4 regions of the Cellvibrio zantedeschiae genome follow, and region 3 is predicted to be linked to each of the others. Evidence: predicted binding sites of a transcription regulator. Region 3 holds the regulator's gene; each other region holds the start of a gene.
The links. The regulator sigma-54, encoded in region 3, starts transcription at its own class of promoters, with help from an activator protein. The targets are predictions, from matches to a motif close to TGGCACANNNNTTGCNNT.

Region 1 (7,781 bases), 1.8 Mb from region 3:
TATCGCCGGGTTTAACCTGGCCGACTTTCCACAACTCTGCTTTTATAATAGTAACCGGGCAAACAAATCCGCCAAGGCTGGGGCCGTCTTTGGTGAGGATTACAGGCATGTCGCCGGTAAAATTAATTGAGCCGACAGCGTATTCGGTATCGTGAATGTTGGACGGATGCAATCCTGCTTCGCCACCGTCACTACGAGTCCAGGTTGGTTTGGGGCCATTTAAACGAATACCCAAGCGGTTGGAGTTGTAGTGCACTTCCCACGCGGTGGAGAAAAACATATCAATTGCATCTTGCGTGAAAAAATCTGGCGCGCCATGTGGCCCGTAGAGCACACCAATTTCCCATTCATGATTGTCAGGGTAGGTTGGAATTAATTCTGTAGGTGCAGCAGATGCTGCGTAAACCGGAGCTGGTGTTGTGCACGCGGCAATAGTTGGATTGCTGATGGCGAGCATGTCGGTTGCGCGCAGTGTGCGACCAGCGTGACCACCGAATTGGCCGAGAGCAAATGTGGAGCGGCTACCTAAATAGACCGGCACATCGAATCCATTGCGTATTGCAAGATAACTTCTGCAACCGGATTCTGCTTTACCAACTTCAAGAATTTGTCCGGCTTTTACGGGAACTGGTGCCCAGAATGAAATTAATTCGCCATCTAATTTTGCGGATGATTTTGCGCCGGTGAGTGAAATAATTGCATCACTATGAAAGCGCAATTTGGGGCCAATTAAAGTAATTTCTAATGCGGCTGCGCTTTCATGATTGCCGACAATACGGTTGGCCAAACGGAATGCATAATCATCCATTGGGCCTGATGGTGGAACGCCAACACTCCATAAACCAACACGTCCAGGATAATCTTGTACGCTGGTGTAAGTGCCGGGTTGGATTACTTCAACCACAGGCGCTTTGTATTCAAAGCTTGCGAGTTTGTTGGTGGCTACGTCGCCATTGCCAAAAAAGTCCGATGAAATAATTTGGCGCAAATAATCAAGATTGGTTGCTATGCCGGCCATACACGTTTCATTTAACGCAGCTTGCATTTTGTTGATGGCATCAACACGATCTGTTCCATGTACAATAATTTTTGCAATCATGGGGTCGTAGTAGGGCGATACCTCTGTGCCTGTAGAAACCCAAGTGTCATTACGTGCGGAATCAGAAAATAAAACATCAGTTAATACACCGGGCGATGGTTGGAAATCGCGCACGGGATCTTCTGCATATAAGCGAACTTCAATGGCTGCGCCTTTAGGTGTGATATCTATATCAAATGAAGGCGGCATTCCCGCTGCAGTTAAAATCATCCATTCAACTAAATCGACACCAGTGCAAGCTTCAGTGATGGGATGTTCAACTTGTAAACGGGTATTTACTTCCAAAAAATAAAACGCATCGCGTGCGGCGTCGTAAATATATTCCACTGTGCCAGCGGAGCGGTATTTAACTGCTTCGCCAAGGCTTTGTGATGCGGCTAATAATTTATCGCGTGTTGCGGCAGGTAAATTGGGCGCGGGTGTTTCCTCAACAACTTTTTGGTTGCGACGTTGCAGTGAACAATCGCGTTCGCCGAGAGCTAATACATTGCCCAAGCCGTCGCCAAAGATTTGTACTTCAACATGGCGGGCGTTATCGACAAAACGCTCAAGGAAAACGCCGCTGTCGCTAAAAAAGTTTTGCCCTAAGCGTTTTACGCTTTCGTAAGCATTGGTTAATTCTTCTTCGCTGTTACAGCGCGTTAAACCAATGCCACCACCACCAGCAGTGCTTTTCAGCATAACGGGGTAGCCTAGTTTGGCGGCTGATGAAATAGCTTCTTCAATTGAGTTTAATAAACCAGTGCCCGGTGTGAGTGGTACGCCAGCTTTTTCTGCAATTTCACGGGAGGTATGTTTTAAACCAAATTGACGCATTTGATCTGGCGTTGGTCCACAGAACGCAATACCTTCTGCTTCGCATTGCTCTGCAAATTTCGCATTTTCTGAGAGGAAGCCGTAGCCGGGAATAATCGCTTGTGCACCGGTTTCTTTGGCAGCCGCAAGAATACGGTCTGCTTGCAAATAACTTTCTGCGGCGGTGTTGCCGCCCAGGCACACAGCTAGATCACATGCAGTCACATGTGCAGAGTTGCGGTCGGCATCGGAATAAATCGCAACTGATTTAACGCCCATCTTTTTCAGCGTTTTAGCAATTCGTACCGCAATTTCGCCGCGGTTTGCGATTAAGACTGTATGAAACATGTTCCTTCTCCGACTCTGTATGGTTTTCTGTTTTGCTTTTTGTGAGTGCAGTTATTTCTGTAACGATTTGATATAGGCGCGCCATCCACCCAAATGCGTAATATCAGTTGCGCCTTCAACGGCAGCGCCTTCGCAAATAAAACCTTTCACTTCACGGCCATCTTTTAAACTGAGCGTGCCTATTCCGAGCGGTGCTGGAATAAGTGCTACAAAGCTGCCAAATTTTTCTAGTGGCACGTCCCACAGTTCCACAATAATTTCTGCACCGGTTTCGCCAGTTTTGCCGCGAATTAATCCAGGTTTTGGTGGAGTTGTATTGGGGAGTGCAAATAAACGGTAAGAATTGGATGTGAAAGTGCTTTCCACAAAAATAGCTTTGCGTTCTTGCAATTGAACATTCAGCGGCATACCAGTGAGATGTGCGCCGACGACGGCGAGGCGTACATAACCTGCAGGAGCAGTTTTGCTTGGAATAAATTCTGGAGTTGGTTTTTCAGTTTTTCCGAGGGGCAATTGAATAAAGTTTTGCCACTGTTTACCGAACGCGGCGAGTGTTGCGTCCTGCCATGCGGGGGCAATCAAAGTGATCCCAAAAGGAAGCATGTCATCGCGCATAACGGCTGGTAGGGCGAGCGCTGAGCAATCAGCTAAATTGACAAAATTGGTGTAGGTTCCTAATTGGCTGTTAACCGTGACCGGATCTGCTTCTACTTCCGCGATAGTGGGATGGCGCGGTGAAGTCGGTACTAATAAAGCATCTACGCTGCTCATCAACAATTGAATTTCGCGTGCTAAATCGGCGCGCTCATATTCACTGCGATAGGTATCAGTTGCAGAAAAGTTTTCGGCTTTTTCAATAATGCCGCGCACCACTGAATTCATATCATCGGCATGTTCTGCCATAAATTCAGCTATAGCTGCATGTCGTTCTGCCACCCAAGGGCCGCCATAAAGAAGCTTGGCTAATGTGGACATGGGTGTGAAATCAATTGGCGTGAGCTCAGCACCGAAAGCTTGCAATTTTTCGAGGGATTTTTCCCATGCAAGCTCAGCGTTTTTATCACCAAACCACTCCGGATTTTTTGGAATACCGAAACGGGGCTTGCTGGAAAAATAAATGGGTGCGCTTGGGGCCTGGCGGGAATATCCGTCTGTGCTGTCAAACGCTTCCAAAACTGATGCGACTGTTTCGGCATCATTAACGGTTAATGAGAAAATCGATACGCAGTCGAGACTGCGACATGCCGGTACGACGCCTGATGTACTAAAGCGGCCCTTGGTGGGTTTAAGACCTACGATATTGTTGAACCCTGCGGGTACCCGACCCGAACCTGCGGTATCTGTTCCCAAACTAAATGGCACCAAACCGCGCGCGACTACAACGCCCGAACCGGAGCTTGAGCCACCGGAAACATAATCGGCCTTAAAAGAGTTGGGCACGGCACCGTAAGGTGACCGCGTGCCCACAAGACCAGTAGCAAATTGATCCAGGTTGGTTTTGCCAATCACAACTGCTCCCGCTGCTTTCAAGCGTGCAATAGTGGTGGCATCTTTGCCGGGAATATAGGTAAATGCAGGGCAAGCCGCAGTTGTGGGCGTGCCCGCAACGTCTATGTTGTCTTTTACTGCGAAGGGAATTCCATATAAAGGAAGATCGGTAGCGCCAAGAGCATCAATTTGTGCGTCCAGCTCGGCCGCAGAGACGATATAAATCCAGGCTGGGTCGCTGGAATCTAATTGGGCGCGCACTGCATGGAGTGCTTCACGTGCATTGATTGCTTGGCTGCGATAGGCTTCAAGCCATTCACTAATTGTCCAGCCTAGAGTGCTTGTCATTATTGTTCCTGCTCTAAAATCTTAAATACCATCTTGAATACAAGATTGCTTTTTCAGGATTTTGCAGTAACTATGCCAAGAAAAATTAAGCGGCTCGAATTGGTCTGATACAATGAATAATTACAAGATAAAACAATAAGTTAAATATGCATCGGAGTATCTTGGATTTTAAGAAATACAAGATTGATAAAGATTTAGTGCGCTTATATTGTGCGATGGAATTTTTTTTAAGAACCAAACTGGTGCGCCAGTTGTTAAAAGTTTATCGATAGATCAACAAGGTTGTAGATACCTATGACAATGAATTGGAATCAACTGCTTTGCGCAGAGCGCTTGGGTAAGCGAACGGCGAAGCACGAAGAAGGGCGCTCGCCTTTTCACTCGGATCACGACAAAATTATTTTTTCCGGTGCATTTCGTCGGCTGGCGCGCAAAACTCAGGTTCATCCGCTTGCAACTAATGACCACATCCACAACCGCATGACGCACAGCCTGGAGGTCGCCTGCGTAGGGCGCACTTTGGGCATACGTGTTGGGCAAGCATTAAAAGATGCAGGTGATTTGCCTGATCATATTTGGCCAACAGATATTGGCGACATAGTTCAAGCAACCTGTCTTGCGCACGACATTGGCAATCCGCCGTTTGGTCATACAGGTGAGGATGCGATTCGCAGTTGGTTTCAAAAAGAAGGTGCGGAATTTTTAGCGGATTTATCGCCAGAAGAGCGAGATGATATTCGCGTATTTGAAGGTAACGCGCAGGGTTTACGTGTGCTTACAACCTCGGAATATCACCAGTATCACGAAGGTATGCGCCTAACCTATGCAACGCTCGCGTCTTCAATGAAATATCCCTGGTGCTCAACTGCGACGGTTTTAAATCATCGCCCCAAAAATAATAAATATGGCGTGTTTCAATCAGAGCTGGGCTACTTTCATGAAATTGCTGCAAAAACCGGTTTAATTGAAAAAGGTAAAAACTGGTATTGTCGTCACCCATTGGTTTATTTAATGGAGGCCGCAGACGATTTTTGTTACGGCATTATTGATTTGGAAGATGGCCTTGAAATGGGCATTCTCAACTGGAATGAAATTTATGAATTGCTGCGCCCCGTAATTGCAGATTCTCCACAGCTAGCTGATTTGGAGCGCACCCTTAAAAAAGTTAATGATGGCCGCAAGCCGGCGTTGGTGCGCGGTAAAGTGATAGATGCATTTATAAATGCTGGCACAGATGCATTTATTAAACATCAGGAGGCTTTTTTGCAGGGCAGTGTGGAGGGGGATTTAATTTCCCTGTGCGATCCAAAAGTGATGACTGCTGTGCAAGCCGCAAAAGATTTGGCGAAGCAGAAAATTTTTAACCATTCGCGTCGCGTTGAATTGGAAATTGGTGCTTATGCTGTGATAGGTACTTTGTTGAGTACGATTTGTAGCGCCGTATATGCGTCACTCGGCGATCCAGGCCAAATGACTTATAAAGACAATCGTGTAATGGCGTTGATTGGCGATAATAACTTTCACCCTAACGTGAGTAAGCGCGACAAAAATTATAAATATTTAGCATTGATGGCAGTGATCGATTTTATCAGCGGTATGACCGATAATTACGCCACTAATCTTGCAAAGCAATTCAACGGTATGGGTGATTCCAGATATTAGTATGTTCAAGTTTGCTGTACACAAATTAACTCGAATTTTGCCGTTGTTTATTCTTGTTGGAGCTTTTCCCTTTTTCTTTCTGGGTGGCACATTAGAGTCTTCAAGCAGCTTGTTAAGTGCGATTTGGGATTGCGGGCATGTTGTCTTCTTTATTGCTTTGGTCGTTCTCATTAGTAGAAAAGTAGATGTCAATAATTGGCGCGTGGCGCTTATTATTACCGCCACTGTTTTTTTTGCCGGTGGTCTTATTGAAGTTATACAGGCGAGTATTGGGCGCGATGGTAATTGGGATGATCTGCTCCGCGATTTAACCGGTACTTGGCTGGGATTATTTTGGCTTCAGCGCAGCACCAAATGGGTTTTGTTAGGGCGTGTTTTTGCCACAGTACTTTTGATTCCCAATATTACTGCAGTTTTTATGGAGTCCTGGTACGAAGCTCGGGCGCGACATGAATTTCCGCTTTTGGTGGGTTTTGAATCTGTTATAGAGTCCTATTGGGGCAAAAAAGAAGACGAGCGTTCAACGCAATATCGCACGCAAGGTGAATATTCATTAAAAGTGGTATTGTCACCCAAAAATTATTCAGGCATAAAATTCAGCCGCCTCCAGCAAGATTGGCGAGGCTTTAAACAATTTGGTTTTGATATTTATAATCCAGATTCAACATCGTTTTATATGACGGTACGGGTAAATGATGTCCAGCACGGGCTAACCCAATGGGCAATGAAAGATAGATTTAACACAAGTTTTCAACTCAAACCCGGTTGGAATCATCTCAGCTATTCTATGGACGCGATTGAACACGCACCTGCTGGAAGACTAATGGATCTATCGCACATCACCTGGGTTGAAATTTTTGTAGGCAAACTCCCGGAGAGCCGCATTATTTACCTGGATAATCTTCGACTAGAATAAGTTACCCAAAATCTAAAAAGGCCTGTCACTTAGGAAAATTACAATATGAATCCTTTCAAGTTATTTATGAGTCCTTCCAAGTTATTAACGCGTTGTTTATTGGCGATCTGTGCGTCCACCTTTATAGTTCCTGCGTTTGCAGTAACTAAAATCTCTGGTGGCGATAAATATTTGCAATATACGGGTCGAATTGACCTGACCAAACCTGATGCACCACAAATATCCTGGCCAGGAACCAGCATTGCTGGAAATTTCACGGGAACCTATTTGGCGATAACTCTTGATGATCAACTTGGCAAAAACTTTTTTAATGTGTTTGTGGATGGCGATTTGCAACATCCCGTAATTATTCAAGCCGTGCAAGGTGAAAAAACCTATTTGGTGAGCGATAAGCTTGCCGCGGGTAAACACAGCTTTCTTATTACCAAGCGCACAGAGGGTGAAGAAGGTGCGACTACTGTAAAAGCTATTGAGCTGGCAGATGACGGAAAATTATTGACGCCACCTGCGCGTTTAAAACGCAAAATTGAATTCTTTGGTGACTCAATCACCAGCGGCATGGGTAACGAATCCCCTGATGATGGGCCGGATCATTTATTAAAAGATAAAAATAATTTTATGGCCTACGATGCCATTACCGCGCGCAACCTGAATGCGGAACTGCATGTAACCTCACAAAGCGGCATTGGTATTATGATTAGCTGGTTTCCTTTTATCATGCCGCAATTTTATGATCAGCTGAATGCAGTAGGTGATAACGACACTAAATGGGATTTCTCTAGTTGGACACCTGATGTCGTTGTGATTAATTTATTTCAAAACGATAGCTGGTTGACGGACCGTGAGCATCGTATGAATCCTAATCCTACGGATGAACAACGTATCCAGGCTTATGTTGATTTCGTAAAGACTATTCGCGGTAAATATCCCAAAGCTTATATCGTATGCGCCTTGGGCAGTATGGATGCAACTAAAGAGGGTTCAAAATGGCCGGGTTATATCACCACTGCTGTTGCTCGAATCAAACAGGAAAATCCAAAAGAAAAAATGGATACAGTGTTTTTTGACTTTACCGGTTATGGCGCACATCCGCGTGTAAAACATCATCAAGTTAACGCAGAGAAG
Region 2 (7,781 bases), 1.4 Mb from region 3:
GATCTACATTATCGCGAGCTGCCAGTTTGGCAAACACATCATTTGAATCTTTATTTATCATAAATGCTCTTAGCAGTACTACATCGCGTTAGTGAGCCCAAGGCTCCAATTACTCTGCATAGCTAACTCCTCCGCGGAGAGAAGTTACTCTGCATCGGGCGGCAATAAGCTTTCACCCGTAATTGCTAATACACGATCATTAACCCGGCGCGCCAGTTCATCAGGATGGAACTTCGCGAGGAAGTCATCCGCACCCACTTTCCGCACCATGGCTTCGTTAAACACACCGCTTAAGGATGTGTGGAGCACAATATGAAGCTTCTTCAAATCTGGATTATTGCGAACCTCAGCCGTGAAGGTATAACCGTCCATTTCCGGCATTTCGATGTCGCAGATAATCATTACCAACTCAGCATAGGGATCTTTGCCCGATGCCAAAATATCTTTCAAATATTGGAGCGCCTCTGCACCGTCTTTTTTGATCGTCGTGCGAATGCCCATGCCCTCAACTACGCGTTGAATTTGCTTGCGCGCAATGGTTGAGTCGTCAACGATAAGCACATGTTTTTGCACCACTTTATCGGCAATACCATCTTCAATAACACCTTCTGATACGTCTTCCTTCATTGGAGACACTTCAGCGAGGATTTTTTCCACATCGATAATTTCCACCAACTGACCATCCACTTGAGTGACAGCCGTTAAATAATGTTCTTTACCCGCACCTTTTGGTGGTGGATGAATATCTCCCCAGTTCATGTTCACAATTCGCTCAACGGAGCGCACCAGAAAGCCCTGGGCAGTACGGTTGTATTCAGTGATGATCACAAAGCAGTTATCAATATCCGGCAGTTCACGGCGGCCAATGGCAAGGTTCATATCCATAATGGGAATGGTGCCGCCGCGAATGTGGGCAACACCGCGAACCACCGAGTTGCGGCCAGGAAGTGCATTTAAAGGAGGACACTGCAGAACCTCCTTCACTTTAAACACGTTAATGCCATAGAGCTGTTGGCTGCCCAGTCGAAATAACAATAGCTCCAGACGATTTTGTCCAACCAGTTGTGTACGTTGGTTGACGCTATCCATTACACCGGCCATGCCACCACCTCTTTCTTATCAAACAAATTTTACGTTCAAGCCGCTTTGGTGAAGCAACTTGCCTGGGGATTTTTTATGCTGCCTTTATGCTGTCTTTTTTATAGTCAGGGAAAACGGCATAGACTTTGCTTTTATCATCGTTAGTAAGCTTTTTCGGCTGAAAGCCGTCACTCTTTAGGTCGATTGCAGATGAAACTTGTAGATTTGTTCAAAAGCAGCAATCCGCCTTATGAGGATAGGACAAATTATGAGATTTCGTAGTTTTTATAGAATTTTCTTTTTGAATATTGCGTTCACGCCCATCAAACAAGGCATTAACAGGATTACCTGGTTTTGTGCGTTAGCGGTTTGCTTTAGCCAAAGCGCCAATGCTCAGGCACCTATTGAGAATATTGGGCAAATAGAGTTGCAAGTCGCCCGGTTTTTGACGGACGAATACAGCAAAACCCAGGCAATTAAAGTAGAAGTAAAAGTAGGCAATCTGGACAACCGTTTACGCTTGGCTCGCTGCGATCAAAGCCTTTCGTTAAACCTTAAAGATACAACCAACAGCGGTGGAAACATCAATGTACAGGTTGCCTGTAAAGGCACGTCATCCTGGACAATTTTAGTCCCTGCACAGGCAAAGGTTTACCGCTCGGTGGCAGTTGCCAGCCGCACCCTACAGCGCGGAGATGTGGTTACTGAGGATGATTTAACCACTGAAGTTAAAGATGTGAGCGAATTTCGCATGGGCTTTTCCCTTGTGCCAAACGCTATCGTGGGCAAAGAAATAAAGTTCACAGTGAATAAAGGTGAAGTATTTAGAAACTCTGCGCTTGATGCTCCACTCGTCATTAAACGTGGCGATACAGTGAGCATGGAAGCAGCAGCCGGTGAAATAAGCGTTAAAACCAATGGTACCGCGGTTTCCGATGGGCGCATTGGTCAGCAAATACGGGTTAAGAACAACCAATCGGCACGCGTTATTAATGCCCGGGTTGTAGCGGCCGGTAAAGTTCAAAGCATTATGTAATACGCAAGACTGTTGATGCCAAGCCGGCATAAACGAAGACAATGAAGTTAAATAGTCAAAAAGCCAAAAAAGTTGCTAAAGTTCCAGAGCTACTGGCCGACAACCCTCATAAGGGAACTCTGATTAATAGGAAACTATTATCACCAGTCTCTTTGAACACATAGCAATCGTTGGGGAACGAAATCATGGTTATAGATACAAACAACATCAATTCATCTGGCGGTGCCAACCGCAGCCGAAGTTCGGCGCCCGTGGCCACTACCAGCACCAAAACCCAGAGCGCGCCTGTGGCGACGCCTGAACCAAGCACTAAAGACAATGTAGTGCTGAGTTCAGAAGCGCAAAACCTGGTGCGCCTGCAAGCCAAAATCGGCAGCCTGCCCGATGTAAACCTTGATCGCGTAGCCGCCATCAAGCAAGCCATCGCAGAAGGTCGCTTTGAAATTAATCCTGAGCGCATTGCTGAAAATATGCTCAATCAGGATGAACTTTTAGGTTAAGAAATAGATAGGTTAAAAAGCCGAGCCTCAGGTTAATCGACAGCTGATTTACCCGAACTCTTTACAAACGTATCTGGCCCTTACCCCAACAATGGCCAGATTCGCTAAACCAGTGAGGTTGCTATGTCTCTCAATACCCAATTTTTGCGCGATATGCTCGCCCAAGACTCCAGTGCCATCCAACAATTGAAAGCACTCCTTACCCAGGAACGTGAATTTCTGGAACAGCGCCAGCTGCAAGGCATGCAAGAAATTGTCAGCCAAAAAGATCAGCTACTTGGCAACCTTTCTTATACAGCACGCCAGCGCGAACAAATTTTGCGTAACGCCGGGCTAACAACCGATTTAGCTGGCTGGAAAGCTTTTCTGGAGCGCGATGCCCTAACGCTCAGCCTGATTCCGGCGTGGGAGGCATTAACTATCGAATTCACCGAATGCCAGGCAGCTAATGAAGTTAACGGCAAAATGATCAATCGCTCCAAGCAAACTTTGTCGCACCTACTTAATCTCCTTCGCGGCCAAGTCGCTACGCCTTCGCTCTATACGCAAAAGGGTTCGACGACCAATTACAGCAGCACCCACACGGTTGCAAAAGCTTAAAATCCTTTCAACACTTTGCTATCTTTCGCGGATAGCAAAGTCGCTTTCCCCGCGCTTATTCAAACCTTGGTTTATCCCTAAAAAATCCCTACAATGCCGGCGCGTCATAGTTATTGGTATTTACACAAAGCTTATTAATGCCCATCAAAAAGTCCTCGTAGCTCAGCTGTATAGAGCGTATGCCTCCTAAGCGTAAGGTCGCAGGTTAGAATCCTGCCGGGGACGCCATTCTTATATAATTCAATAGATTAGAGGCTAAAAATAAAGCTTTTTATTAAGCTAATTTGGTTCACATTCAGTTATTTTGATAAATTAGATTCCCCTCTTACAAGCAAGCTTAAATATTCTAAGCAGTGCTTGACGCATTCTGTCCTGCTTGCATTATACTGTATATAAATACAGTTTTGATTGCATTTATGACAAACTTAAACCCGCCGACATCTCCCGAAATTGAATTGGAGCAACTGCTTAATCGCAGCGATATATGGCGCGGCAAGGCTTATAGCCCTGCCCCACAAATATCCTTGGATACGGGTTATGCAGACATTAATGCAGCTCTGTTTAACAAAGGTTGGCCAACATCCAGCTTGATTGAGGTCTGCCAAAAAGGGTTGCAGCAACAAGAGTGGCTGTTATTTTTACCGGTTCTCAAGATGATCAGCGGCTACATCTTGTTACTGAATCCACCGGGGGAGCCCTTCTGCCAGACATTTATCCAGGCAGGTATAGATCTGGATCGGATCGTCGTTGTCCGGATTTCCAATAAAGCTGACTTTCTGACAAGTTTTACCGAATTGGCTCGCACCCAAGCTTGTGAAGTTTTATTCGCCTGGCAAGAGCGCCAAAACCTGAGTTATACCGAGTTGCGAAAATGCCTTTTGGCCTGTAATGAAGGCAATGGTTTGTGTGTTTTATTTCGCCCGGAAAGCGCCCAGCAACAAAGCTCTCCGGCGGCATTACGCCTATACACCCAATTGACCCGGAATCATCTACAGCTAAACATCTTCAAACAAAAAGGCGCCCTGCAACAATCAACACAAGCTATACACATACCGCTGCCTGACACATTAAAAGGTTATCTTGATTATTCCTCGCTGGATCAAACCCCGCTGCCCGGCACTGTTACAAATGCTTCTAAAAAGTCGGCAAACATTCTGCCTTTAAAACGAAGGAAGAAATGATGTCGATAAATTATTACCCGGCAAATGAACGCTTATGGTTGGCGCTACGCTTGAGCAAGCTTCCATTAGAAGCATTAAAAATTGATGCAACGACTGAAGCTATTGTCATTACGGAAATGCAGCGCGTCATTTACGCTAATGAAAATGCCCGCTCGGCAGGCGTTGCGTTTGGAATGGATGCAACCACAGCGCAATTACTCAGTAATTGTGAAGTGCACTTGCGCAATCGCACACTGGAAAAACAGGCTTTAAATCATTTATCTGCGCAGCTCTACCAATTCACTCCTTATTTGGAAACTTATGAATGCGAATATTTACCACATTCAGGTTTGCTATTGGAAATTTTCAGCTGCCTGCAATTATTTTCCGGCTTGCAATCTTTAGCATCAAAAATTTTTAATTGTTTAAAAGATGCACATTACTCTTTCGAATATGGATTAGCGCATACCGCCAAAGGTGCATGGTTATTATCTTTTAAACATTACCCAATTTGTGGCAATGAAACTCAAACAATATTTTGTGAACGATTAAAAAGCTTACCCATTCATCTTTTACAGGATTACCCAAACGCAATTGACGCATTAAAAAAAACAGGATTTACAACATTGGCTGATATAGCCAAGCAAATAGACGCACAAAAAATCAGCAGCATCAAAAAGCGTTTAGGTGCAGAATTCACAGAATACTTTTGCGGAATTTTTGGAATTGAGCAAAATTTTCAACAAAACTCACTTTTCGCAAATCCATTACCCAACTATAAACCCCTGGAGTTTTTTTCTGATTACATCCAGTTTGATTATCCTATTACCCAAAATGATCAGCTTTATTATCCTGTTGAAAGCTTGCTGCAAAACCTCAGTGATTATTTGCAAAAGCGACAATTAGAATGTCAACACATTGAATGGACTTTGTCCGATATCTATCACAATAAATTTCTATTAAACGTGCATAGCGATACACCGGAAAGCCATTGGCAATTATTGTACGACTTAACACTTATTCAACTCGACAGCCGCGAATTACCTTTTGAAGTCGATTCGCTCACGCTTATTTGTCGCAACACCAACAGCATGCAAAATCGCAATCAATTACTGGTTTTCGATCACAGCAGAAAATCACGTTCTGTTGGGCGAAGTTTTGCTATCACCATGGCCAAGTTAAAAGCCCGTCTTGGTGATCAGTCCATCTATAAATTAAGTTATCGCGATTCACTTTTACCCGAAAAAAGCCATTGCAAAATTTCATTCAATGACACGCCCAACCAAAACTTACCGCCTATTCACAAAAAATCCCTGCGCCCCACCTGGCTGTTGGATTGCCCTTTAATGATTGAAGAAAGAACCCAAGGTTTATATTGGCGAGGAAAATTAAATTTATTGGCCGGGCCAGAACGTATCAATGCACAGTGGTGGGAAAAACCTGTCGCACGAGATTATTTTATTGCACAAAGGCATGACCATGTAAGGCTGTGGGTATTTTTTGATTTACACCAAAAAGCCTGGTACCTACATGGCATTTTCGCATAACAATGGTGACCTATGCGTTATGCTCACTTAAACACTACCACCAACTTTACGTTTCTCACGGGGGCATCCCATCCACCAGAATATATCTATCGTGCCGCTGAATTAGAATACGATGCTTTGGCAATTACCGATGAATGCTCGCTCGCAGGAATCGTTAAGGCTTTTGTTGCAGCAGAAGAATTAAACTTTAAATTAATTGTGGGCAGCCGTTTTACATTGAGTAACGGTATGCAACTCATTGCTATAGCACCAAACCGAACAGCTTATGCTGAATTATCCGGATTTATCACCCTCGCTCGCCGTCGCGCCAATAAAGGTGAATATGAAGCGCATTTTGATGATTTGCGATTTCGCCTGCAGCATTGTTTGATTATTTGGATTGGGCACACTGCCGAAGATAGTGTTCAGCCAGAATCGATTATCAACCAACTTTACAACTCATTCAAAGAACGCTTATGGATCGGTATAAATCATCAATTACAAGGCGGCGAACAAGCTGAGTTTGCGCGCTGGCTAAGTTTAGGTGTACAAAAAAATATTCCTTTAGTTGCGTGCGGCGCAGCACTCATGCATGAAAAAAAGCGCAAGCCCCTGCAAGATGTGGTGACAGTAATTCGTCATAATTCTTCCATTGCAAATATGGGCACCAAGCTGGAAATTAACGGAGAAGCCTACCTAAAATCCTTGGCGCAATTACAAAAACTCTACCCCGAAAGCTTGCTGGAACAAACCTGCGTTATTGCCGATTTATGTCAGTTTTCAATGACTGAATTGCGTTATCAATACCCTAAGGAATTGGTTCCAGCAGGCCTGACGCCAATTAAGCATTTACGTAATTTGGTGAATGAAGGAAAGCAAAGACGATGGCCAAAAGGAGTTCCAAAAGATGCAGAAGAAATTCTACAAAAAGAACTAGAGCTTGTAGAAGAACTCGGGTATGAATACTTTTTTTTGACTGTATACGACATTGTAATTTATGCCAGGAAACAAAATATTCTCTGTCAAGGTCGAGGTTCATCCGCTAATTCGGTGATATGTTATTGTCTATATATTACCGAAATTTCACCACAAGATATTAAAGTATTATTTGAACGTTTTATATCAAGAGAGCGAAAAGAAGAACCAGATATTGATGTTGATTTTGAACATTCCCGGCGCGAAGAAGTCATTCAATACATTTATCAAAAATATGGCCGTGAGCGTGCAGCTATTGCAGCCACTGTTATTACCTATCGTTCTCGCAGTGCCGTTCGCGATGTAGGCAAAGCTTTGGGAATGGAACAATCCTTAGTTGATCATTTGGCAAAATCAGTGGCTTGGTGGGATCGCAGAGAAGATTTATCAAAGCGTATAGCAGCTTCAGGCTTAAAAATAAATCAAAAACTATTACAACATTTTTTTATTTTAGTTGATCAAATTCGTGGTTTCCCTCGTCACCTATCACAGCATGTAGGTGGATTTGTAATATCTCAAGATAAAATCAGTGATCTTGTTCCAATTGAAAATGCCTCCATGCCAGAACGTACATTAATTCAATGGGACAAAGAAGATTTAGAATCCATGAATCTATTGAAAGTCGATGTTCTTGCACTCGGCATGCTCACTACCTTACGCAAAAGTTTGGGTTACATTAACACTTACGATAAAAAAATTTCAGCTTTGTCTGATATTCCAAAGGAGGATTCTGCAACTTACGAGATGCTATGCAATGGTGACAGCGTTGGAACTTTTCAAGTAGAGTCTCGTGCGCAAATGGCAATGTTACCGAGATTAAAGCCGAAAACATTTTATGATCTTGTTGTTCAGATAGCCATTGTTCGACCAGGCCCAATTCAAGGAGGTATGGTTCATCCTTATT
Region 3 (7,781 bases):
TTGTGAGTGAGTCCGGCTCAAGTACACATTTTATTGGCGAGCTTTCCGCGACGGATTTGTCAGCAGTTTTGCGCGAATGGCAAAAGCCTGACATGCTGGAAAGTAAGCTCGCGCGTTTTAAAGTTGATGCAACCTGGAGTGGTGATCCTCAAGATTTCGCGTTGAAAAAAATGGCAGGCAATATTGATGTCTGGATTGAACAAGGCCGCTTTAAAAACAATCCAAGTCCAGGCAGTGATGGCTTGTTGAGACTAATGGCCGTGCTGAACTTTGATTCACTCGCGCGCCGTTTGCGTTTGGATTTTTCGGATCTTTATCAAAGCGGATTGGCTTACGATCAAATCAGCGGCAAAGTAAATTTCACGCCAGGCACAATGACATTTGTTGAACCGCTCGACGTTAAAACGCCATCGAGCCGTTTACAAATGGCAGGCAAACTTGACTTGGAAAATGAAAAAATTGACGCACGTTTAGTTGCCACTTTGCCGGTTGTTGGCAGCTACACTTTTTTCACCGCGTTAGTTACAGGTTTACCTGCAGCAGCGGGAATATATATCGTCAGCAAATTATTTAAGAAACAGGTAGATCGCGCTACCAGTATCAGTTACAGCCTGCAAGGCAATTGGAACGATCCAAAAATGAGTTTTGATCGTCTCTTTGAAAGTGAAGATGAATTGATTAAAAACGTAAATAAAGAAAAAGCGCCCGCAAAAAACCGAAGGCGTAAGGTACAAAATTAGATTTAATATAGACAAAAAAATAGGAGGCTAATGCCTCCTATTTTTTTGGAACTTTAACGCCAAAATCAATCTTGCAGTTCAAGTTGCTCGCGAATAAAAGCGAACAATTTGCGAGAGCTTTTAGGTGGGAGGTTTTCGTCGCGTTCTTTTTGCGCGCTGCGTACTAATTGTTTCAAATGCTGCACATCAATGCCGGGGCAGTTAGTAACCAATGTTTGGAAAATTTGTTTATCGCCTTCAATTAATAAATCGCGGAAGCGTTCTATTTGGTGTTGGCGATGTACGTATTGATCACTGCGTGCTTGCAACTTATCAACAGCAGCTTGAATTTCTTCATGATTGGTTTCACGCATTACGCGACCAATGAATTGCAAGTGACGACGACGCGCTTCGCGATGCGGCATTTTACGCGCCTCGAGAATGGCATCTAAAAGTTTTTCTTCAGCGGGAATGGTGGCCAATTGCTTATCGTTCATTTCGATAAGCTGCTCGCCCAACTTCTGTAGAGCAGTCATTTCGCGTTTTACCTGCGATTTGCTCTTGATGTAGTCGTCGGGGTTGATGTCGTCGTATTTGTAAACCATAGGATTGCCTAAACGGAGTGTTACCGGTGTTGCTTGCAGATGCTGATCAAAAAGGGCGCACAGGGTAGGTGAACCAGCTGCAAATAACAACCTTTGTTTGGCAGCAAATTCTATTCATCTTCCTCAAAGCGGTTGTTAATTAAGGCTCTAATAGCGTCCATTGCCTGGGTTTCGTCATCACCTTCGGTTGACACTTCAAGGTTGGTACCCTGGGTTGCGGCCAATAGCATCAGGGACATAACGCTTTTTGCATCTACCCAGCTACCGTTTGTGCGAGCTTGGCTACGGCAGCCAAACTGGGCCGCTAAAGTAGCAAACTTGGCAGCAGCACGAGCGTGCAGGCCGCGTTTGTTAATAATAGGAATGGTTTCCGTTAACATAGTTAATTTTTCTTGTGTTTGTTTATATCGCGATGACGCACCTGCACATCGCCAAATTGTTCATTAAAATGCGCTTTGAGCCGTTCGCTCAAGTACACAGAGCGGTGTTGTCCGCCGGTACAGCCCACCGCAACGGTAATGTAGCTGCGGTTGTTGGCTTGATAACGTGGCAGCCAGCGGCTCATAAAGTCTTCTATGTCCTGATACATCTCATTCACGGCGTCTTCTGCTTCCAAAAACTCAATCACGTCCTTATCTTTACCCGTCAAGGGGCGAAGATTGGGTTTCCAGTGAGGATTCGGCAGGCAGCGCGCGTCAAAGACGAGATCTGCATTTACCGGGATGCCATGTTTAAAGCCAAAAGATTCAAACAATATCGCCATGCTGGACTGGCTGCGGCCGACTACGCGCTCTTTCACCAAATCGCGCAGTTCATGCAGGGTCAAATGGCTGGTATCAATAATTTGATCCGCGGTATCGCGAATAGGTTCCAGCAATTCCTGTTCGTTCGCAATCGCCTCAGCCAAATTGGTGTGTTTGTCGCTGAGCGGATGCTTGCGGCGTGTTTCGCTAAAGCGCTGGATCAATACAGACGATTGGGAGTCCAAAAAAATCACCGTGAAGGGCAGGTGTGCCTCTTTCAGGGTGCTGATCATTTGCGGGAATATTTGCAAGTCTTTCCAGGCGTTGCGAACATCTATACCAATCGCGAATTTATGTTGGTCGTCTTTGTGGATTTCGATTTGTGCAACCAGTGCGGGCAACAGGCTTACAGGTAAATTATCAATGCAGTTGTACCCCACGTCTTCCAACACGTGTAGGGCGGTACTTTTGCCTGAGCCGGATAATCCGCTCACAATCACTAACTGCATAATGTTTCCCTATATGAACCAAATCGATTTGGTTCAAAAAACCTGGAGCTTAAAAATAATCAGCTGATGGCTGCTTCGTAAAGTGTGCTGTTGTCGCTGGCGGCACGTAAACGCTGGCGAAACTCACTGCGTGTTAATGCACCGGCCAGAGCGGCCAAATTTTTCAAATGTTCTGCGTGTGAATCTTCTGGCACCAGCATGGCAAATAAAATATCGACAGGTTCATTGTCGATAGAATCGAATTCAACGGGATGCTTTAGCGTAATAAGTGCACCTATAGCACCCGCGCTGTTATTGATGCGGCAGTGCGGGATTGCAATGCCGTGCCCAACGCCTGTTGACCCCAAACGCTCGCGCGCAAGAAACCGACGCACTAAATCATCGGCATCAATGGTTGAAATATCTTGCGCAATAACTTCTGCAAGTAATTCCAATGCGCGTCGTTTGCTGCTGGCCTCAAGGCTACTGCAAGCGCGTTCGGGTGTTAACAGTGATTGAATTTGCATAGTTGTCCGAGCTTTTAGCGATGGCTGCGCATCTTTTCTTTATGTTTAATTAGCTGGCGATCCAATTTGTCGGCCAGGGAATCTATTGCTGTATATAGATCGGGATCTGTGGCATCGGCAAAAATATCTTTTCCGCTAACGTGTAAAGTGGCTTCCGCTTTTTGTTCGAGTTTATCAACCGAAAGAATAACGTGAGTATTAGTGATGCGGTCGTGATGATTGCTTAAACGCTCCAATTTGCTGATCACGTAATCTCTCATTGATTCGGTAACTTCTACGTGGTGGCCACTGACATTTATTTGCATAGATACATCCTCGGTGGTTACATGAGTGCCAAATGCACTCACAAAATATTTCCAGCTTAATATTTTCAGTTAAAGTGTTTTGCGCTCATTCGATGGCGGAATGTTGAGCGACTCGCGATATTTAGCAATGGTGCGGCGTGCAACCTGAATGCCTTGTTCGCCGAGTAGATCGGTAATTTTGCTATCGCTTAGTGGTTTTTTAGGGTTCTCCGCGCTCACCAGCTTTTTGATCAGGGCGCGAATGGCTGTGGAAGAACATTCGCCACCGGAATCTGTGCTCACATGGCTGGAGAAAAAATATTTCAGTTCAAAAATACCTTGCGGTGTGTGCATAAATTTTTGCGTAGTCACGCGCGAAATAGTCGATTCATGCATCTCAACAATTTCCGCAATATCATGCAGTACCAATGGCTTCATTGCTTCGGCGCCGTACTCCAAAAAGCCTCGTTGTTTTTCAACGATACAACTGGCCACTTTTAACAGGGTTTCGTTACGGCTTTGCAAACTTTTCAAGAACCAACGCGCTTCCTGCAAATTGTCTTTCAGGAATGTATTGTCACTGCTGGAGTCCGCACGTTTTACCAGCGATGCATAATCAGAGTTGATGCGTAAACGCGGCGCTATTTCCGGATTTAACTCTACCATCCAGCGGCCTTCACGTTTTTCCACAAAAACATCGGGCACTACATATTCTGTTTCACCGCTGGCAATCATGTCGCCGGGGCGTGGATTCAGGCTTTGAATCAAGCTTACCGCTTGGCTAAGCTCATCCTCTTTAAGTTTGGTCCTGCGCATTAACTGGCGGAAATCGCGGCTTGCCAGTAGTGGTAAATATTGTTTGGCAATGAGTTTTGCTTCGGCCAAAAAGGGCGTTGAAGCATCGAATTGTTGCAGCTGCACACTCAAGCATTCGGCCAGGTTTTGGCTGCAGGCGCCGCAAGGATCAAACTGTTGGATGCGGTGCTGAACCGCTTCCACTTCATCCAGCTCCAAATCATCCCATTCGGTGATCAGGCCACTGAAAATGTCTTCTAATGTGACTGATAGCATTCCGCTAGGTTCAACCGCATCAATAATTGCCATGGCAATTATGCGGTCGCGATCAGACATAGGCGTGAGATTGAGTTGCCACATAAGGTGGTCGTACAGCGAATCAGTAGCGGCGCGGCGACTTTCAAAATCGTTGTCGTCGTTTTCGTAATTGGTAGATCCACTGGATTGGCTGGTTTGGTATACGTCATCCCAACTGGTATCTACGGGTAAATCGGCAGGAATGGCTTCGTTCCATTCGGTTGCGCTTTCGCTGTAATCATCTGTGCCGGCGTAGTTATCGGTGTCAGTAAAACTTTCGCTTTCTCTGAAGCCATCGCTGTCACCAAAATTGGTTTCGCCAAAGCTTTCATCGCCAAACTTTTCGCTGCTGGATTCGTTGTACGTCATCTCACCGGAATAGCTCTCGCTAAAATCGTCGGTACCGCTATCGCTGGTGGCTGCTATTTCCTGGGTGCGAGCGTAGTCGCTGTCTTCAAATTCGGTATTGGATGATGACGGAGTATCAAAGCTATCTTCCACTTCCAACATGGGGTTGGAATCAAGAGCTTCCTGAATTTCTTGTTGGAGATCTAAGGTCGATAATTGCAACAGGCGAATCGCTTGTTGCAACTGCGGGGTCATGGTCAGTTGTTGACCGAGCTTGAGTTGTAGAGATTGCTTCATTATTCGAACGAAAAACCCTTAGCTAGCGAAAGAGGCGAGCAAAAAACTAAACACTGTTAGATGGAGTTTAGTCAGGGTTTGACGACTAGGCAATAACTCAATGGCGCTAAAGGGAAATATTTAAAGCAATCTTTATGCCTAATGGTTAAGGATTTTAATTTGTCAAGGAAATGGACGACGAAAAGCTTAAAGTTTGAAGTCTTCGCCAAGGTAAACCTGACGAACTTTATCGTTGGCGAGAATAACGGAAGAGCTACCGCTGGCAATGATATGACCTTCGCTAACAATGAATGCTGTTTCGCAAATGTCGAGGGTTTCGCGCACGTTGTGGTCGGTGATTAACACGCCAATGCCGCGATCTTTTAGGTGGCGAACAATTTCTTTGATGTCGGCAACCGAGATGGGGTCAACGCCCGCAAAAGGTTCGTCGAGCAGGATAAATTTTGGATCTGTCGCCAAGGCACGGGCAATTTCCACGCGGCGACGTTCACCACCTGATAGCGACATACCGAGGCTGTCGCGAATATGGGTGATGTGGAATTCTTGCAGTAAGGATTCCATTTTCGCCAGGCGCTGCTTGCGGTTAAGGTCTTTGCGGGTTTCAAGAATCGCCATGATGTTATCGGCAACGCTGAGCTTGCGGAAAATAGACGCTTCTTGTGGCAAGTATCCAATACCGGCACGGGCGCGGCCGTGAATAGGCAAGTTGGTGATATCCAAATCATCAATTAATACGCGGCCATTGTCGGCTTCCACCAAGCCGGCAATCATATAAAAACAGGTAGTTTTACCGGCGCCGTTAGGTCCTAACAGGCCAACAATTTGGCCGCTGCTAACGGAAACTGAAACATTGATAACGACTTTGCGTTTTTTATAGCTCTTGGCAAGGTGTTGCGCGTGGAGGCTGGCCATGGGTTATTCTTTTTTCTCTGGTTTTGCAGGAATTACCGTTTCGACACGGCCAGTACCGGAAAACTTCGCCGTTTGGCTCTTAATGTCGTAATCCACGTGTCCTGCTTTGGTAACCGAACCGTTTTGTTCAATAGATACGTTTTTATCCAACACCAATTGCTCGGTTTTTACGTTGTAATGAATCGTGCCTGCCTCGGCGTGAATAATGGGCTTACCGGCTTCCGGTTGTTGCTGGTAGTGGGCAGGGCTGCCTTCAGCGGTGAATGATTCTTCTTCCTGATCCTTGTCCTTGCGAACATGAATTTTTTGCGCAGTAATTTCCAGCGTGCCCTGGATTAGCTTCACATCGCCGCTATAAATCACAACTCCTTGCTTAAGGTCGATTTCTTGTTTGTCGGCAGAAATGCGCAAAGACTGGTTTTTATCATCGGGCAAGGCCTGAACTCCTGCGGAACTCATTGCCAGCAAGCAAGCCACGACGCGGGTCCAGCGAAGGATTTTTGATGTAAGGCTAGGGTTCATAGGTGCCCTTGACGTTAGAGAGTAATTCAATCCGCTCGCGCTTCATGTCTGCGCGCATTCCAACCGCTGTAATCTGGCTTTTAGCGGCGCGCATAGTAACAGCTTTGCCAGTTTGCGCGAATTGGTCTTGGATATTTAGGCGCAAATCACTGGTAGTAATGGTGGTTTCACCTTGTTTTTCAGAGGTTTGTCGCGCCACTACCTCCTGAGTAAGGCTGAACCAGGTGTCGTTGTTATCCAAACGTCCTTCTTGCGCTGTAATAAACCAGCCGGGCTTTTGGGGATTGTTAACTACCATAAACACCGGGGTTTCAAACAGGGAATAATCTTTGTCGCTCGGGTTTTCTTTCACTTGGAAGCGGCGAATTAAAGGTGTCGTCATTTGATAGTGGATATTGCCTTCACCGTCATACTGGCGCATTTCAACATTGGTAATGTAGGAATGGGGGAATATTTTTACATCGGCTTGCGGCTGGTTGATCAAATTTTCCTTACTCGAGTATCGGAGTGTGGCAAACAAGATTACCAGCACAATAACAACTAGCCAGGGCAAAGGTAAAAGCAGGGGATTAATCCGCTCGAGATTGGCGCTGTTGATTGTTGGCAAGTGTAATTTGGACATGCTGGGGGTTAGGCCAAGTAAGATTTTAAAAGCTGATCGAGCGTATTTTGCGCTTTCATCAACATATCGCAGGCTTCGCGCACGGCACCTTCACCACCACGTGCATGGCTTTGCCAGTGGGAGCGTTCGACCACTGTGAAATGACCGTTAGCAGGGGTTAAGGCCAAACCAACGCGGGACATGACTGTCAAATCTGGCCAGTCATCGCCCATAAATGCAATTTCTTCGAGGTCGAGTGGATGCTCGGCCAAAATTTCTTGCAGCGCATCCCACTTGTCTTCACGGCCTTGCACCAAAATTTTTATGCCCAAATCGCTTGCGCGTTTGGCGACTAGATTGCTGGTGCGGCCAGTGATAATGCCCACTTTAACACCGCTTTTCTGCAGCATTTTTATGCCGTGGCCGTCGAGCGTGCTGAAGGTTTTGAATTCATCGCCCTGGTTGCTGAAGTAAAGACAGCCATCGGTTAACACGCCGTCTACATCCAACAGGAGTAGTTTGATGCGTTTGGCGCGAGCCTCTAGTTCAGGTGCGGCTAAAAACTGTGACGGTGAGTTTGAATGACTCAAAAGTGAATCCTTGTTAATTAAACAACGCCTGCGCGCAGCAGGTCATGCATATG
Region 4 (7,781 bases), on a different contig from region 3:
CGTCGACTAACGTGAAAAATAAAGCAATTATATCAAATTGAGGCGGCATAAAAATCGGCCATTTCCCAGAACTAAAAGAAACGAAAGCGCCCATCAGGAAATATGCGCCAAACAATATTAGCAAGATGGCTGTTGCTGAATGATTGCGAGACTTGCTTTTATTATTGGATTTTAATTTGATCATAGATATTCTATTTCTTGGTATTTCCTTTCCATTATTTTACAGAGCGAGGTAGTTAAAGCTGAATCCTATTAAATTCAGTGTTCATGATATCGCTTGTGCATATCGCAGTGATGTCTTAAAAAACGTACATCAACAGCGATCCCTAACGAAATGAGGCGAAGCTAATGATAGCTTCGCCTCATAGCGGTTACTTCATAAGATCAATAAAATGCTCAAACGTTGGTGTTGCCATTTCGTTGTGGGTTTCCTTTAGCTCGATATTTTTTATGTCGAGCGTCGGGTTATTTAAGCTTTGTACGCGCTTAACAAAATCTAAATTGGGAATGTAATTTCCCTGGCGCGTGCCGGAGGTAAAAATCGAAATGGTTTCTGATTTCGGTTGCGTTAAAGCAACGTTAAGTTGTTGCTGAATTTCCGGTGGGTTTGCCCAGAAAGCACCATCGCTTAATGCATAGGTACTAAAATAAGGTTTCTTACCGGTTTCCTGGCTCAACAAAATTTCGCCGACAGTAGCGCCCAGTGATGCACCCCAAAAAAGTCGATTTGAATTGGTGCGATATTTCTTTTCAATGTGCGGAATAATTTCCTCTTTCAGGAAGCGAATATAAGGTAAGGCACCGGGCAACTTATAATCTACCATGCGACGATCTTCCGGGCCTTGCTCGATAGCAACAACAATAAAATCTTTATGATGCGCTTCTACGGCTTTGTGGAATTCTTTCACCCATTGGCCATCGGTTAAATAAAGCACAGGATATGTTTTCTTTGAGGTTTCATAGTTTGGTGGCAAATAAACTGAGTAAGGGTATTCGATTTTGGTGTGCTTTGATTTGTACTTTAAGCCGTCCGTAAACTTGCCTTGAACTTTATAGTCGGCCACCGGTATCCAGCGTGAACTCATAAACATGCCGCTCGCTTTAAACGCGCCGTTACCAACGTTCACTTCAAACTTGCCAAAATAAAATTGGTCAAAATGCAATTGAATTTCAAACGGTGTATCACCATGCACCAGGCCTTGAATGCGCTTATTAAACGTATCCACTGCAATCAATTGATAATTTTTTATTTCAAAGTCTTTGTTGTCCAACGTGTATTTTGCATTGGTGGAATCACTGAAGCTCAAGGTAATTTTGGACCCGGGTTTTATGCCCATGTTTTTTTCATTGGCGCTGATGTCTTGAAAGGTGAGATCCAGATTAGAGTAAGCTAATCCTTTCGACATCATATCCAGCTTGGTGTCGATAGGATGAAATGTACCTTCATGTCGATAATGAACACTACCGGCAAGACTGTGGGTTTGGTTTACGTCTAATTGGAAGGTGCCTGAGTTTGGTGTTGTATAGGTTAATTGGGTTTTAACTGTTATATCCACCGTTGCGTTGTTGTCTGGAAATTTCATGGCCTGGACAATTTCGGCATGATCACCTTTGGTGGAATATTTATATTCCGAACTCCATGAAGAGCCGTTGTAATCGCGCCCATCACTAAACATGCGGTCGGCATAAAAATAATTTTTTAAAGTGCCGTCATGGAAAAGACGTTGTTCTTGGCCGCTAACAAGTTCAGTCTTGCTGATATCAAATGCAAGCGCGCTTCCTTGTAAACTGACAGGTGCGCTAATAGTTGCACTTTGATTAGCAGTAGTTGGTTTTTTATTGGAATCGGCGTTATTGCTGGTGCAGCTCGACAATAAACATAAAAAAACACTGGCTAGCAAACCAAAGCGGTATTTATGAATTAATTTATTCACGATATCTCCATTAAGTGTGATATTAAAAATGCTGAGCTGTATAGCCCGAGTTTAGTCTAAAGTAGGAACGCTATTTCTTTGCTGAATTGGTTGCAGGGTTAGTTGTACCCTGGTGTTAGATGCATTTATGTAAGGAACAGATTCAGCCCGGCAAAAAAAATCCCGCTAGATGCGGGATTCTTCACAACACACAAGTGCACTAATAGCACTTAACGCTTATTTTCCTTCAACATCACGTCGCGGAAATGTTTACCCGATAGCGTAGGTGTGTAATTCCAGTCGGAAATTAATTGTGGTGACCAATCCGGGTCAAAGCACCAGGCAGTCCAGCTGATGCCTTTGCTAGCCATGTAGTTGGTAATGCGTGGGCCGTAACTGCCATCGTCGATCACGGGAATATGTGCGCCTTTATCGGTTGCTAACTGGTAACCAATTTCGGTGGTGATGACAGGATATTTATCGGCAACATAACCCCAATCACGATCCCAATTTTTTTCAAATGGCGCTTTGACTTTCATGGGGTAGGGGTGGCTTACGTAAGCGACATTTTCTTTTTCGATAGGCGCTGTTGCAATAGGTGTTAAATCGTAGGCCCAGTTAAAACCGGCAACCAATGAAATTGCGTTAGGGTTATGCGCTTGAATAATGGTGATGGCTTCTTCGTTAATGGCTTTCCAATCTGCCCAGCTCAATACACCTAACTGGCCGCCATAAACTGTTGGCTCGTTAAAAATTTCATACATAGCTACTGAGTTTACAAATTTATAGCGCGCGGAAACTGTGCGGAAAAAATCAAAAGTCTCTGGTTTGGTCGTGTAATAACTTGGGGTTTGGTACATCTCGGATTTCAAATTACCGATGGAATGCCAGTCGATAATCACGTACATGCCTAATTCATTTGCCCATTGGATGCTTTGGTCGAGTAACGGCAAATAGCCTTTCTTGCCGCGCTTTTGCCAGGCCGATGGATGCACGGGAACGCGCACAACGTTCGCACCCCAACTTTTTATCGCTTCAAAATGTTTGCGGTTGAAATGACCCTGGGTTTCAAGTTTATCCGGGTCGGCAATATTCACGCCGCGAAAGATAACTGTGTTGCCTTTGTCGTCGACAAATTTATTACCTTGCACTTTTACCAGTGGCAGCTGCTTGGTAATTTTGCTGCTATCAAATGCGGGAATGTCAGTGGCGTTCCACCAGCCTTGTTTGTTTTGCCAGGCGTCGGTGTGTTCGTCGGCAGCCGTTGCGAAACTGGCGATGCAGCTTAGGAGAAGAAGCGAAAAATAGTGTTGGAGGCTTTTCATTTTATTGGCTCTCATGTGGATGGGCACCCATAAGCATAGATAAGTGGCCGCCCGAGTGAGCCAGGTTTAACCCTAATTTACATAGCGGGCGGGAGCTTGTTGATGCTGGTGACCACTATGTACGGAGCGCTTTCACTGGCGGGATACTGCCATTGCACATCCACATCTAACAACTTCATTCCATAGACGCGCTCGGGCTCTGGTTGCTGGTATTGCGGGCGCGGGTCTTGTTGCAGAACTTGGCGGATAAGTGTTTCAAGGTTTATTTGAGTTTTTTGACGATGTTCGCTGCAAATGGCGTTGGCTTCGCTGCTAAATTCCACAGGAATTAGCTTGGGCGGAGCATCGGCAAAGCTGTTGGTGGCTTCTGGAACCAAATCGACATAGGGAACATAGGGTTTGATATCGAGTACGGGGGTGCCGTCCAGCAAATCTATGCCGCTAAGATTGAGCAGTAACTTTCCGTCTACTTCTTCGATAGATTCCAGCTTCACCACCGAGAGCCCAATAGGTGCTGGGCGTGTGGGCGAGCGGGTGGCGAATACGCCGAGGCTTTTGTTTCCACCCAAGCGTGGCGGCTTCACTTTGGGTTTCCACGCTTCGCGCTTGTTGGCGTGGAAGACAAATTGAATCCAGATGTGGCTACAGCCGTCCAAGCCGTTCAGTGCATCCCAATCGTTATAGGGCGGCAGCAGCTCGAGTTGTGCGGTCGCTAAAGGCGCTAAACCCGGCTGGCGAGGAATGCCAAACTTCTCTTTGAAGCATGAATGGATAATGCCGATGGCCGGGAAGCTGAAGTTCATGGATTAATCGCCTTGTTATTCATGCGCTTAGTGTACTTCATGTGTTGAAAATCTCTGCGAAAAGGTGACAGCGCTGTCGGTTTAATTTACACTTTTGTGTGATGTAGTTATCATTTTTTGGGTGATGTCCTTCCACGGTAAGGACTTATAAGGCTCGGCACAAAACCTGCATTTAAACGTCAGGTTCTATTCTTCATTAAAAAAGGTTCTGATATGCCTGTTAAATACATTAAAAGAATCGCTGCACTGAGCTTGGTAGCAGCGTCTGTAGGTGCAAGTGCAACTCCATTAAATGATTACAACCTTATTCTTAGCGGCGATTTGAATGTATCTGGCGGCAGCGGCCATATTGAAGGCAAAGCCTTTATTGGCGGCAATGTGCTTAAGGGTTCGGTATTTGCGCAACACGTAAACAAAAGCTCCACTGCTGATACTGTAAAAGTGGTTGGTAACTTCACCAGCAATAACGCCATGCACGTAGAAGCGGGTTATGTGGCTTACCAAGGCACTTTTTCGGGTCCAACCAACATTTGTAATGGCAATGGTATGGGCCAAAGCGGTTGCTTGAAGAAGGTGAACGATAATTCCCTGACCACCGAAAAAAATGCCCTTTTGGCCGAATTGACCAGCGAAACTAACTATTTCAAAAGCCTCGCGACTTCTGCGAACTTCGCTATCACTGGTGATAGCCAGAACAAAACCTTCAAATACACTGGCGCTGCAACCGATTTGGCGGTGTTCAACATTGCGGCGGCCGATCTTGCCAACCTGAACTGGGGTGTGGATTTTGGTTCGGCGGTAAATGTATTGATTAACGTAAGCGGTACCACTTTCAACGCGGGCAACGCCCACGTGAACGGTTTCCAAAACAAGGCTAACAATGTTTTGTGGAACTTTGCCGATGCTACCGCATTGAACTTTGGTGATTCCTGGTACGGCTCGATTTTGGCTCTCAACGCTACCATTAATACCAACTCCAATTTGAACGGTGCCATAGCTGCCAAGTCTTACATCGGCAATGGCGAGATTCACGATTATCACTGGAACTACACTCCGCCGAAGCCACCAAAGCCACCGGTTAAAGTATCTGAGCCATCAACCTTGTTATTGAGCTTGTTAGGTCTGGGTTTGATTCTGGTTGGCCGCGCACGTCGCAAGTAAGCGCTGGCATTATCATGTTCTAAACAAAAACCCCGGCTTTTGGCCGGGGTTTTTGTTTAAGGTCGCAACTCATCAGCAACTGTCCCTAGACGCTTTTCATCCCTAAAGCTTTCAATCCTGGAAGCCTTTTGCCCTGAATGTCTTAACCGTAAAAACTTTTACGGCGCAGGGTGAATATACCCAGCAAGCCAATCGCCAATAAAAACATACTGCTGGATTCCGATACCTGCGTCTTGGTAGTGACGCTTACCAGGTTCACGCCCCACCATTCGTCAGTAGGTGGTTGTCCCCAGCCGGTATAAGAAAATACCAGTTCATTGGCACCGAGTAACAAGTTAATGGGAAGCGCAATTTGGGTTAGGCCACCCGCCCAGGTTACTTGATGTGAGTTGTGGATATCGTCAGTTGCGCCGTAAGTCGTCGTAACTGCGGTTCCCCCATTTGGATTGAACAATATGGTGTTCCAACCGCCTCCACCCATATTGAATGATCCCGTAAAGATTTCAGTCCCGTTTAACCATAAATGGAAAATATCGGTGTAATTGTTGTTGTAACCATCCAGGCTGCGGTAACCAGCAAGATCAAAGGCAAGGCTGGCGGGGCCGCTTGGTGCCCAGAGAGTCCAATTGATTTGCCCTGGGCTGGTGCGGGTGCCCGCAACACTGAGATCATCCGTGATAACCAAGGCAAAACTGGCAGTTGAAAACAGTGCCATTATGGAAAAAAACGCAACAGCGACCTTACTAAAGACACGTTTCATATTTCATCCTCGAATTGAATGTTGAGATTCGCAAGCGCTCTCTTTCGTGGCCAAATCCAATGTCCCGCGGGGCATTTAGCCTGCTGGCTACCTCGCACGGATAAAGGATGAGGGGGCCAACGTCGAAAGGTTAGCTAGAGTCTCACCAGCCTCTTATCGCTTCGGTACGCTGAGCAACACAGGCACCTAAATACTTTTGGGATGAAATACTAAAAACTATTAATTAAAGGGAAGCTATTAATAAAAGAGAAGCTATTCATAAAAGAAAAACTAGGCGAACTTAAGAACTTTGGTCGTTTGCATCATGCGCAAGGCAATCTGGTTTTGCTGCTTTGCGCTCAGCGCCAGGCGTGAGATAGATTCGTCCGTTTGGTTAACTGCATTAACCATTTCCGCCAGACGGAAGCGCATGGTTTCCGCCCGGGCAGACTCACCTTGCGCTTGGCGAGTGAGGGCGCTGGTGATTTTTTGGATATCTACCACGGCTTGTTGAATGCTTAGCAGGGCTGACTCTGCTGCTTCGGATTCTGCAAGGCATTGTGCGGCGCTTTCCTGTTCGCGGTTGAGGCCTTCGGCTGTTTGATCGACAGTTTGTCGCAGGTTATTGATCAACTCCTGGATTTCACCAGTTGCTACCTGGGTATCTGCAGACAGGCGGCGCACTTCATCGGCTACCACTGCAAAGCCGCGCCCATGCTGCCCGGCACGCGCAGCTTCAATAGCGGCGTTGAGTGCAAGCAGGTTGGTCTGTTCGGCAACGCTTTGGATGGTATCCAACACTTTGGTAATTTTATCGGCTGCGGCGCGTAGCGCGGCCATGCTCTCGCAGGACTCAGTCACCTGACCCGAGAGCAAACGCATATTTTCTGCTACTGCAATCACACGGCCTTTACCCCTTGCAGCGGTTTCAGCGGCCTGCTCAACCTGTACAGCGACTACATCCAATTGCCCGGTCATGTGATTGAAGGCTATTACCATCTTGGTGGTTTCACTATCCACAACGGTAACTTCATGGCGTTGGCGTTCAGTTTCGATACGGCATTGCTCGCTGGTGGCGGCGTTTTCGCTCGCGCTGGAAACTGAGTTATGCGATGCGGTCGTAACTTCCGCCAACATCATGCGCAACTCTGTGAAGAGCCCGTTAAGTGCCTGGCTAATCTTGCCAACTTCGTCTTTGTGCTCCACGGTAAATTCAACGCTTAAGTCTTTATGGTCGCCCACGCGCTGGATTTGCTGCGCCAGCCGTGTGATCGGCTGGGTGATATGGCGAGAGAAGAAATAGGCAATAACCGCAGCAACCGCAGTCAGCATGAGCGCAGCAATAATCAGGTTGCGCCAAACATGTAGTTCGAGTGTGTTAATGGTGCTGAATACTTCATCCGGCGTCTGCTGGGTGATGAGTGCGAATTGCTGGTTGCCAATGTGTAGGGGGCGCCAGGCTGTAAGCATATTGCGACCCAAATAATCGATGTGCTCACCCATCCCGGCCGTTCCGGCCAGCGCCTGTTTTACCGGCGCAGTGGTAATAGGCATCCAACCTGCGGCAGTTTGGTTGCGTTCTATCTCATTAACGGTGGGCGTTTCTTTGCCTAACCGGGTAATAAATTCCTTACTGTTTTCGTGCATGGGGCGCAGTTCAGTAATTAAGTTGCCGTTGCTAGCAACCAAATAGGCCTCGCCGGTTTTACCCAAACCTAATGACGCCCAATTAAAGCCGCCGGTCATGATGTCGGAAAAACGGCTGGCCGGAATTTCGGCAATCAAAAAACTCACGGGTTTGTCTTTGCTGAAGAGGTCGTAAAATACCGGCACGCCCAGG

Region 1: a site for sigma-54 is predicted at 4,139-4,156, ahead of atzF (allophanate hydrolase). Genes of this name have one in related genera too.
Region 2: a site for sigma-54 is predicted at 1,216-1,233, ahead of flgA (flagellar basal body P-ring formation chaperone FlgA). Genes of this name have one in related genera too.
Region 4: a site for sigma-54 is predicted at 4,197-4,214, ahead of IE104_RS15615 (choice-of-anchor A family protein). Genes of this name have one in related genera too.

Annotation. Positions count from the first base shown of each region.
Region 1 covers NZ_BMYZ01000001.1:2,344,012-2,351,792, reverse strand. The annotation lists gene uca (urea carboxylase) at 1-2,242, opposite strand, end outside; gene atzF (allophanate hydrolase) at 2,294-4,078, opposite strand; gene IE104_RS10380 (deoxyguanosinetriphosphate triphosphohydrolase) at 4,373-5,740, shown strand; gene IE104_RS10375 (VanZ family protein) at 5,742-6,656, shown strand; gene IE104_RS10370 (SGNH/GDSL hydrolase family protein) at 6,702-7,781, shown strand, end outside.
Region 2 covers NZ_BMYZ01000001.1:1,930,379-1,938,159, forward strand. The annotation lists gene IE104_RS08555 (CheR family methyltransferase) at 1-61, opposite strand, end outside; gene IE104_RS08560 (chemotaxis protein CheV) at 145-1,101, opposite strand; gene flgA (flagellar basal body P-ring formation chaperone FlgA) at 1,349-2,116, shown strand; gene flgM (flagellar biosynthesis anti-sigma factor FlgM) at 2,302-2,616, shown strand; gene IE104_RS08575 (flagella synthesis protein FlgN) at 2,740-3,216, shown strand; tRNA gene IE104_RS08580 (tRNA-Arg) at 3,368-3,444, shown strand; gene IE104_RS08585 (diguanylate cyclase) at 3,633-4,397, shown strand; gene IE104_RS08590 (Y-family DNA polymerase) at 4,394-5,923, shown strand; gene IE104_RS08595 (error-prone DNA polymerase) at 5,936-7,781, shown strand, end outside.
Region 3 covers NZ_BMYZ01000001.1:506,812-514,592, forward strand. The annotation lists gene IE104_RS02260 (YhdP family phospholipid transporter) at 1-740, shown strand, start outside; gene yjgA (ribosome biogenesis factor YjgA) at 806-1,324, opposite strand; gene IE104_RS02270 (HPr family phosphocarrier protein) at 1,435-1,704, opposite strand; gene rapZ (RNase adapter RapZ) at 1,707-2,576, opposite strand; gene IE104_RS02280 (PTS sugar transporter subunit IIA) at 2,636-3,082, opposite strand; gene hpf (ribosome hibernation-promoting factor, HPF/YfiA family) at 3,097-3,387, opposite strand; gene IE104_RS02290 (RNA polymerase factor sigma-54) at 3,457-5,103, opposite strand; gene lptB (LPS export ABC transporter ATP-binding protein) at 5,290-6,015, opposite strand; gene lptA (lipopolysaccharide transport periplasmic protein LptA) at 6,019-6,537, opposite strand; gene lptC (LPS export ABC transporter periplasmic protein LptC) at 6,527-7,159, opposite strand; gene IE104_RS02310 (KdsC family phosphatase) at 7,168-7,728, opposite strand; gene IE104_RS02315 (KpsF/GutQ family sugar-phosphate isomerase) at 7,746-7,781, opposite strand, start outside.
Region 4 covers NZ_BMYZ01000003.1:343,541-351,321, reverse strand. The annotation lists gene IE104_RS15635 (hypothetical protein) at 1-184, opposite strand, end outside; gene IE104_RS15630 (alpha/beta hydrolase) at 372-1,934, opposite strand; gene IE104_RS15625 (glycoside hydrolase family 5 protein) at 2,144-3,238, opposite strand; gene tsaA (tRNA (N6-threonylcarbamoyladenosine(37)-N6)-methyltransferase TrmO) at 3,316-4,041, opposite strand; gene IE104_RS15615 (choice-of-anchor A family protein) at 4,255-5,202, shown strand; gene IE104_RS15610 (PEP-CTERM sorting domain-containing protein) at 5,345-5,962, opposite strand; gene IE104_RS15605 (methyl-accepting chemotaxis protein) at 6,233-7,781, opposite strand, start outside.